Regions from separate parts of the Chryseobacterium sp. PCH239 genome, predicted to be linked through region 1. Evidence: riboswitches for the same ligand, from Rfam matches in the RefSeq annotation. Region 1 holds a riboswitch; each other region holds the start of a gene.
The links. A riboswitch is a leader RNA that binds a small molecule or an ion and turns the genes downstream of it on or off. The one in region 1 is predicted to bind S-adenosylmethionine.
Positions count from the first base shown of each region.

Region 2: another riboswitch for S-adenosylmethionine. It lies ahead of KBP46_RS13080 (TonB-dependent receptor); the one in region 1 lies ahead of KBP46_RS12235 (alpha/beta fold hydrolase).
Region 3: another riboswitch for S-adenosylmethionine. It lies ahead of KBP46_RS16275 (TonB-dependent siderophore receptor); the one in region 1 lies ahead of KBP46_RS12235 (alpha/beta fold hydrolase).

Region 1 is NZ_CP073027.1:2,644,750-2,647,967, forward strand. It holds gene KBP46_RS23745 (ACT domain-containing protein) at 1-803, opposite strand, end outside; gene KBP46_RS12235 (alpha/beta fold hydrolase) at 809-1,747, opposite strand; SAM riboswitch class I at 1,808-1,914, opposite strand; partial or broken gene KBP46_RS12240 (glucosidase) at 2,102-3,218, shown strand, end outside.
Region 2 is NZ_CP073027.1:2,812,798-2,816,015, reverse strand. It holds gene pckA (phosphoenolpyruvate carboxykinase (ATP)) at 1-57, shown strand, start outside; gene KBP46_RS13090 (hypothetical protein) at 108-548, opposite strand; gene KBP46_RS13085 (type II 3-dehydroquinate dehydratase) at 623-1,030, opposite strand; SAM riboswitch class I at 1,274-1,372, shown strand; gene KBP46_RS13080 (TonB-dependent receptor) at 1,456-3,218, shown strand, end outside.
Region 3 is NZ_CP073027.1:3,511,999-3,515,216, forward strand. It holds gene KBP46_RS16270 (alpha-amylase family glycosyl hydrolase) at 1-946, shown strand, start outside; SAM riboswitch class I at 1,036-1,141, shown strand; gene KBP46_RS16275 (TonB-dependent siderophore receptor) at 1,235-3,218, shown strand, end outside.

The DNA.
Region 1 (3,218 bases):
GAAGAAACCAGATCAAACCCGTTTTCTGCCAAAGCGTGATAGTTTTTAACAAAATCCTTGCTTGCCGTGTTATCCACAACAATCAGGTTCTCCAGTTGATTTTCATTAGAGAAATTAATTAACTCTTCAACATTAGATGGATGCTCTGCTGTTAAAACCTCATCATTCCAATGGGCATCAAATCCTTTTTTGTTGAAGGCAATTTTCTTTGAATTGGCTACCGCAACGACTTTAAGGTCTATTTTTTTGCGTTTTTTAATCTCTTCTGCAGATTCAAGTACTTGTTCTATCAAGGTTTTCCCTACGTTTCCATGGCCAATAATGGCCAGATGAACGGTCTTTGGCTTTTTGAAAATTTCAGATTCTATGATGTTTCTTGTTTTTTCATCCTGTGAAGACGTCACTACGATATTGACTCTGTTTTCTCCTGCTACCTGGTTCAAAAGCAATGGAAAAACATTGTTTCTGGCAAGTTCTGCAAAAACTTTATTGAAATCTTCTGCAACAAAACCAATCACAGAAACATTATTGATACTATATATTTGGGAAACTTTTCCTGACTTTCTTTCTGCTTCGAATTCATCAATAAGACAAGCCACTGCTTTCTCTGCATCATTTTCATGCACCAGAATAGAAATTCCGTTCTCTACAGCCTGCTGAGAGATTACGCCTACACTGATACGCGCTAAAGTAAGCGCTTTAAAAATTCGTCCGTCAATACCGATTTCTCCCAGGAAATCTTCTCCTTCAAATTTGACGATTGATCTGTTCTTCAAAAATTTTATTTCGTTAGCATTTTTCATTACTTCTATAAAATGTTTTTAATGATATTATTTAATTGTTGATATTCCATTAGGAAGGCATCATGGCCGTGTATAGATTGGATCTCGTGATAAGACACATCCTTATTTTTCTCTTTTAAGTTTTCAAAGCACATTCGGATTTCAGAAGCCGGGAAGAATAAGTCTGTATCTACGGAGATCATGTGCATTCGTGCCTGTATGTTCTCCAGTGCTGTATCAGCAGCATTTATATTCATCAAGAGATGATTCATCAGTTTGTAACTCTTTAAACTAAACCTTTCGTTTAGTGCGTTACCATGATAAACCAGCCAGTCTTCTGATTCCAGGCGTTGTTTGGCCTGGTTATATTGGTTTTGAAATCTGTCATTGAGCGACTGCGGTGTTCTGTAGCACAACATGGCATGAATTCTCGCTTTCTGTAATGGTTCTTCTTTATCATTTAATAAAAATTTCTGAACCAGACACTGTGCATGAAGCCAGTCGTGTGTTCTGTAATCACAGGCTATGGGAATAAATATTTCTGCAAGATCCGGCTGCTTGGAAAGCATTTCCCAGGCAATCCCTCCTCCCAGAGAGCCTCCTATAATGGCATATAAGTTTTTGATATGTAGCGCTTCAAGTCCTTTCAAAAATATCGCTGCGATATCTGAAGGAGTAAAGTCTTCATAATCTTCAATTAAAAAATCGTCATATCCGTTTCCTGGTATGTTGAAGCACAGAACGGTATATTGATCAGTATCAACAATCTGATTTTTTCCCACCAGCTGTTTCCACCAGCCTTTTTCTCCGGATACGTTTGAATTTCCGGTAAGAGCATGGTTGATTAAGATAACTGGGGCTGTAAACAGATCTTTCCCAAAGAGCTGATAGCTCAACGGGATATGGTATTCCTTTTGGGAATAAGTTTGATACGTAAGATTAATATAGTTTAGTTCTGTTTTCAATTCTATTAAATTTTAATACAATTGAAAATGCCACAGGAAATGGCTGAAAAGAACTTCAGTGAGTTATCTGTCCAAAATACTTTGGTAGAACGTAGCACCTTCTTTGCTTGCGCAAAGGGTTGCTAAGGTTTCATAGGGTCTAATCCCTCAACCTTTCTTGATAACATTTTCAATATTTGAATGAACGAATGGTGCAAAGGTAGTTCTTTTCTTTTAATTTCAAAAAAAATTATTTTAATATTTAAAAAAGCCCTTAAATACAAGTATTCCAAGAGTATATTAATAATTATTCAGATGAAAAAAATTGGAATTACTTCTCAAAAAAACTAACTTCGTATGGAAAAGTGATGAGATATGACCGCCGAAAAAGATAGATTACAAGATACCAAATGGAAAAACTGGGGACCTTATGTAAGCAACCGGCAGTGGGGAAATGTACGTGAAGATTATAGCCCGAACGGGAATGCCTGGAATTTTACCAACCATAATAATGCAGAAAGCTATGCCTACCGATGGGGAGAAGAAGGTATTGCCGGAATTTCTGATATAAAGCAGCTTTTGTGTTTTGCTTTTTCATTCTGGAACAAGAAAGACAAAATGGTAAAGGAACGATTCTTTGGGTTGAGCAATCCTCAGGGAAATCATGGGGAAGACATCAAAGAAATCTTTTATTATCTGGATAATACACCTACTCATAGCTATATGAAAATGGTGTATAAATATCCGATCAATGAATTTCCTTACGATGACCTTGTTGCAGAAAACGGAAGACGCAGTAAAAAGGAACCGGAATATGAAATTTTCGATACCGGAATTTTCGATAATGATGAATATTTGATATTTTCATTGAATATTGCAAGGCTGATCACAATGATATTCTTGCCAGAGTAACGGTCTGTAACCGAAGCCAGCATGAAGCACCTATTGTGGTGGCACCTACAGCATGGTTCAGAAATAACTGGAAATGGGGATACAACACCTATAAGGCAGAGCTTAATGCTTCTCATGACGGAAGTATCAATATTGGACACGACAGTATCTCCATTAAAAAACTTTATTCCCGAAATACCAATGCACAAAGCGTATTTTGTGATAATGAAACCAACAATTCTAAGCTTTATGGAGCTCCTGCAGGTGAAAACACTTATTTCAAAGACGGAATCAATAATTATATTATCCATCAAACGAATACGATAAATCCCGCAAAGAAAGGGACAAAAGCTTCTTTTCTGATTGATGAGCTTATTGGTGCCGGAGAATCCAAAGTTTTTGAATTCAGATTATGCCCGGCTGAAGCTGATGAGCCTTTTGAAAAGTTTGATGAAATATTCAATACGCGACAGGCTGAAGCTGAAGAATTTTACAAAGAAATTCAGAATGATACCGTTAATGAAGATGAAAGAAATGTTCAGAGACAGGCTTTTGCAGGACTTCTCTGGAATAAGCAGTTCTATCATTACAATATTGGAAA
Region 2 (3,218 bases), 170 kb from region 1:
GAAGAAGGTAAAAAATTAGTAGCTTCAGGACCTCAATTGCAGGAACAAACTATCTAATAGTTACCAATCAACATACAAAAAGCCTCATCAGTGATGAGGCTTTTTTTTTATTCATATTTTTTACAGTTTTCAATCAGCTCGTTCTGTTCATCCAGTTTTAGAACGGTTGATTTGATTGATTCTTCAGTGAGGTATTTTATAATCATAAAGTGTTTTGAAGAAAAGTAAGACTCTTTGTCCAATATTTTATCTAAATACTGAGGGGTAGTGAAGGTCATCCAATATTTTGTTTTGTCGGAAAATTCAATGGTTACTTCTATAGCATCAGATTTAATATTTTCAATTTCATCATCAATATGAATAGAAGTTATTTCCGGTTCATTGTTTAAACTAAAATAAAAATCAGAATACCACCTCAGTCTTCCTTCGTCATTCCAGATTCTTATATTTTCCGCATTTTTTTCTTCAACGATATAGTTTTTTCTTTTCGTCAATTGCCCGGAATATATTCCAATGTCTTTGCAATAAACCTTATCTTTTATCTTCATAAATTACTCTGATACTTATCCATAATTATCTGTAGAAATCTGTGCAATTCATGGGAAAAGGATAAGTAACAAAATTACTTCAAGCTTAATAAAGCCAGCCTATATCCATCCATTCCAAAGCCTGATAAAACGGCATCTGTATTGGCTGCCGTTACAGATTTCTGTCGGAATTCCTCTCTTTTATAAATGTTACTGATATGTACTTCTACTTTTGGCTTGCGAATGTTTTTCAAGCAATCAGCAATAGCATAAGAATAATGAGTAAAAGCTCCGGGGTTAATTACTAAGGCATCAAAATCATCCTCCTGAAGTCTGTTGATAAGTTCTCCTTCAATATTAGACTGGTAATATTTTAATTCATGGGTCTGGAACTCGGATCTTAAATTTTCCAAATAGCTTTCCATAGAAACATTTCCATAGATTTCCGGTTCTCTTGTGCCTAACAGATTGAGGTTAGGGCCGTTGATGATCAAAACTTTCATACCATAAAATTAAAAACTTTTTTCAATTAAAGATTAAAAATTTCTGGACAGATTTAATTTGTTGTATTGAATTATTGATAATGATATTTGTCATGTTTAAGAAAGTGGTAAAGCTTGTAACTCTTTACTGTGATGGATTTTATTAAAAAATTACGTTAATTTTTGAAAATTTATCATGAAAAATAAATAAGTCTACTTGTTTTGTAGACTAAAAGTTTTTAGCTTTGCAACCATATTTCGATCGGCTTATAAAGAAAGATGGAGGGAACTGACCCTGTGAAGTCTTGACAACCTACCCGTGGGGCAAGGTGTTACGTTCAGCCTTTTAAGGAAAAATAAGCATTTGGTTTATCGTATTTATCGATGCCCTTTGCTGGTTTTTCTGCAAAGGGCTAAATTTTAATATATGATAAATAAAATTGATTATGATTAGCAAAAATTTATTCAATTCTAAAGCCTGGATACCTCCGGTTGCCGCTTTTTTTCTGGGAGTAACCAGTGTAAGTGCACAGAATTCCAGACCGAAAAAAGATAGCCTTCATGAAAAGGAGATTGATGAAGTAGTAGTGGTGGCTTACGGAAAAGCTAAAAGAAACAGCTATACCGGCTCTGTAGCTACCATTTCAAGTGATAAGATTAATAACAGACCTGTAACCAATATCACCAAAGCATTGGAAGGGCAGGTTGCAGGGATTCAGACCACCAGTGCGTCAGGACAGCCAGGTGCGGTTTCTACCATCAGAATCAGAGGTATTGGTTCCATCAGTGCTTCCAGTGATCCTTTATACGTAGTGGACGGAATTCCTTTTGATGGAAACCTGAACTCCATCAGCCCAAGCGATATTGAATCTATAAGTGTTTTGAAAGACGCTACAGCAAGTGCTTTGTATGGTTCAAGAGGAGCAAACGGGATTATTATCATCACTACAAAATCAGGAAAAAAAGGAGAAGCCAGAGTTAATTTTAATATCAGCCAGGGATTCTCAGGAAGAGCTGTCAAAGATTATGAACAGGTAAACACAGATCAATACTTTCAATTATATTGGGAAGCATTAAGAAACGGATATCAATCCGGCAAAGTTTCCTCTCAGCAGGCTGCTCAGATGGCAACGGATAATCTTGTTTCTACCCTTGGAATTAATCCATATGGAACTGCTTATCCAAAACCGGTGGGAACAGATGGAAAACTATTGCCTGGTGCATCGCCACTCTGGAATGACGATTGGAGAGATGTTTTACAGAGAGTGGCATCAAGAAACCAGATGGATCTTGATATCAGCGGAGGTAGTGATAAAAGTAATTACTTCTTTTCACTAGGGTATCTGGATGATAAAGGGATGGCGATTGAATCCGGTTTTAAAAGATATAATACCAGATTAAAAATCAATTCGGAAGTGAAGAAATGGTTAAATGTTGGAGTCAACTTAAGCTATACCAACAGTATTCAGCAGGCACCAACTTCTTCAGATTCCAAGGCGAGCAATATCATCAATGCCGCAAGGTTTATTCCTTCTTTCTATCCTTATTATGAAAGAAATGCTGACGGAACTTACGTTTTAGATGCTGACGGAAATCCGATTTATGATTTTGGAAAGTACAGGCCCACAAATGCACTTCAAAATCAGAATGCGGCTGCAACTTTACCATTAGACAAAAACGAAAATAAAGAAGATAACTTTTCAGGAAAAGGATTCATGGAATTCACTTTCCTGCCGGAACTGAAATTCAAAACAAGCTTCTCAGTTGATTTGGTGAATTATAACGGTCATTATTATTCAAATCCATTACTTGGGCAAGGAGCGGAAATTGGAGGTTCAGTGACGAAAACCAATACCAGAACACTATCTTATACAACCAGTAATATCCTTACGTACGATAAAAAGTTTGGAAAGCATCACGTTAATGCACTGGCAGGACACGAATTCTACAAATACGATTATCAGACGATTTCAGGAACAAGAAGTCAGTTTTCACTGCCTTATTACTATGAGCCGGATGCTGCTTCTCTGCTGGGAAGTTTCAGTGGAAACAGTAATAAATTAAGCTTATTGAGTTTCCTTGGAAAAGTAGAGTATGACTACAATAATACTTACTTTTTATCTGCATCGGGAAGAGCAGACAGCTCTTCGAGATTTGAAAAAGATAACAGATGGGGGAGATTCTGGTCAGTAGGAGGTTCATGGAAAAT
Region 3 (3,218 bases), 870 kb from region 1:
CCGTATGAATCACAGTCTTCACGGATTCACCAATATGAGTGCCGTAGGTTATGGAGAAAGCCATGATGAAGAGAGGCTGATGTTTAAAAACCTTACCTATGGTGCTATAAACGGAGGTTACAATGTGAAAGACCTGAATACCGCTCTTGAAAGAATGAAAACTTTCGGGGCCACGTTCTTTACTATCCCTGGTCCGAAAATGATCTGGCAGTTTGGAGAATTAGGTTATGAATTCAGCATCAACAGATGTGCGAATGGTACCATCGACAGCGGATGTAGAACCGATGAAAAACCTGTAGCATTCACTTTAGGATATGATACCAATGCGAACCGAAAAGCAGTCTATGATACATGGGCTAAAATCATCAACATCAGAAACAGTCATCAGGTTTTTAAATCTAAAACTTACAGTATAGAATCCAATAACCTTACGAATGATCCTACTGGTCTTATCACAAGAATTTATGTGTATGATGCAGCTATTACAACAGGAATAAAGAATGTTGTCGTATTGGCCAATTACACGACTTCCGCACAGAATGTAGTGCCTTATTTCCCTTACACTGGTCAATGGCAGAATTTAATGGATAACAGTATTTCGAATATAGTTTCCACAACGGCTCCGATCACTTTACAGCCCGGAGAATTCAGAATCTTTGGAAATTATGCAGGTGCGTTGTCTACTGTAGATACCAATGCGGTCAACAAATTATCTCTTCAGATTGCGGATAATCCGGTTCGCAACGGAATCGCTCACCTCGTTTTCAATAAAGCAAAAAAAGGTGAAATTTCAATTTTTGATATGACCGGTAAAAAACTGGATACTTTCAAACTGGATAAAGAGAGCGGAACTTACGATGCGAAGGTTGATTATCCAGCAGGCACGTATCTTGTGCAGTTGAAATCAGATACAGGAATAGCCATTCAAAAGATGATTATTGAATAAAATAAATTATAAAATAAAAAAGGCAAATTTGCGGATCAGCAGATTTGCCTTTTTTTGTAAGTTCAGAAAAATAGTCTACTTTTGCAGTAGATTTATCAAGAAAGGTGGAGGGATTTGGCCCGGTGAAACCTTAGCAACCTACACGATTCCAGAAGTGTAAAGGTGCTAATTCCAACCCTTTGGGGGAGATAAGTGAAGTCAATATTCTATATAAATTCCATTTCTTGAAGTCTTGTGTATCTGCGGAAAGATCCGTCAGATTCGTATTATTAATTGGCAAGAATAAAAATGAAAAAATTAAGCACAGCTGTATTATTGCTTGGAGCAATTCTGGTCGCGGCTCAGGAAAGTGAGGAAAAAGGAAATCAGATCGAAGATATCATCATCGTCGGAAACCGTAATGTCAAAAGAACAAAGCTGGAGACACCGGTTCCTGTAGATGTAATTAATATCGACAAAATCCAGAGAAGTTCTCCCCAAATGACTGCTCAGGATCTCCTGAATTATGTGATTCCATCGTTTAATGCAGTGAGACAGTCTGCTTCTGATGGTACCGAACATATTGACCCTGTTACTTTAAGAGGTATGGGACCCGATCAGGTTTTGGTGTTACTTAACGGAAAGAGAAGACATTCTACTTCTTTGGTAAATTATCAGAATACCGTGGGAAATGGTTCTGTAGGAACAGATTTGAGTACCGTTCCCGTAATTGCAATTGATAGAATAGAAGTGTTAAGAGACGGAGCAGCTGCGCAATATGGTTCTGATGCCATTGCAGGAGTGATCAACATAATTCTTAAGAAAAATACAGGAGCTTCAGCAAGCCTTACCTATGGATTAACCGGAAGAAATGATGGTGATACTTACCAGGCAGGAGTTAACTATGGAACCTCATTAGGAAAGAAAGAAGGCTATATTAATCTTTCATTACAGCTAAGTCACAGAGGAAAAACCACTAGAACGCAAAATCACGACCTGGATATTTTCGGGGATAATTTTGCCTATGAATTTGCTGGTGATGCTGAAGCCGTAAAAGCTGCCAGAGCTGCAGATGATGCAGAAATTGTAAAAAGAGGATTAACACGTGATGATTTTAATTTTCAGATCGGAGATGCCCAGATCAGACAGGGACAGCTGTTTTTCAACTCAGAATATCCTTTTAATGATCATTTTAAACTCTATTCTTTCGGAGGTTTCAGTATTAAAGAAGGAGAAGGGTTTGGTTTCAGAAGACTGCCGAGCGAAAAGTCTAATGTAGTTTCATCCATTTATCCGAACGGATTTCAGGCTACTCTGGCCTCTCAGGTATATGACGTTTCTTATGCTGTAGGTGCGAAATATAATGTTAACGACTGGCTATTTGACCTTAGTAACACCTTTGGAAGCAATACTTTCAATTATAATGTAAACAATACGAATAATGCTTCTCTGGGTGCAAAATCACCCACAAGTTTTTATGCAGGCGCCCATAGTTTTCTGCAGAATACCATTAATCTTGATGTTTCTAAAAATATAAACCGTTTCAATATCGCATTTGGGGGAGAATTCAGATTTGAACAATACCAGATTAAAGCGGGTGACGAAGCATCCTATACCCAATATGACATCAATGGAAATGTAGCCACTGAAGGATCAACAGTGCTTGGTGCAGGCGGATCTCAATCCTTCATCGGATTCTCTCCCAACAATGCCTTGAAGAAAGACAGACATTCCACGGCAGTATATGCAGATGTTTCCTATGATTTGGATAAAAAACTCAACATTGACGCTGCTGCCAGATTTGAAAATTATTCAGATTTCGGAAATACCTTGAATGGAAAACTCGCTGTACGATATGAGTTTGTAAAAAACTATGCGGTAAGAGCCGCTGTTGGGACAGGATTCAGAGCACCATCATTGCAACAACAGTATTTTAATAATTCCTATGCAGATATTTCTACTTCGGGTTCTAAGATTGTTACCAAAGGAATATTCAGCAACGATAGCGAAGCCGCTAAAATTCTTGGATTTGATAAACTCAAACAGGAAACTTCTGTCAATGCAAGTGCTGGATTTACGCTGAAACCTTTAAACAACTTGACAATTACTATAGATGGATACTGGATCAAAGTAAAGGATAGAGTTGTGATCACCAGCAATATAACAGATAAAAGACTGGATCAGTTTAAGGTAGAAAGCGGAAGATTCTTCGCCAATGCCATTGATACAGAAACGAAAGGAGTAGATGTAGTGGTTTCCTATGACTGGATTCTTGGGAATGGAAAATTAAATT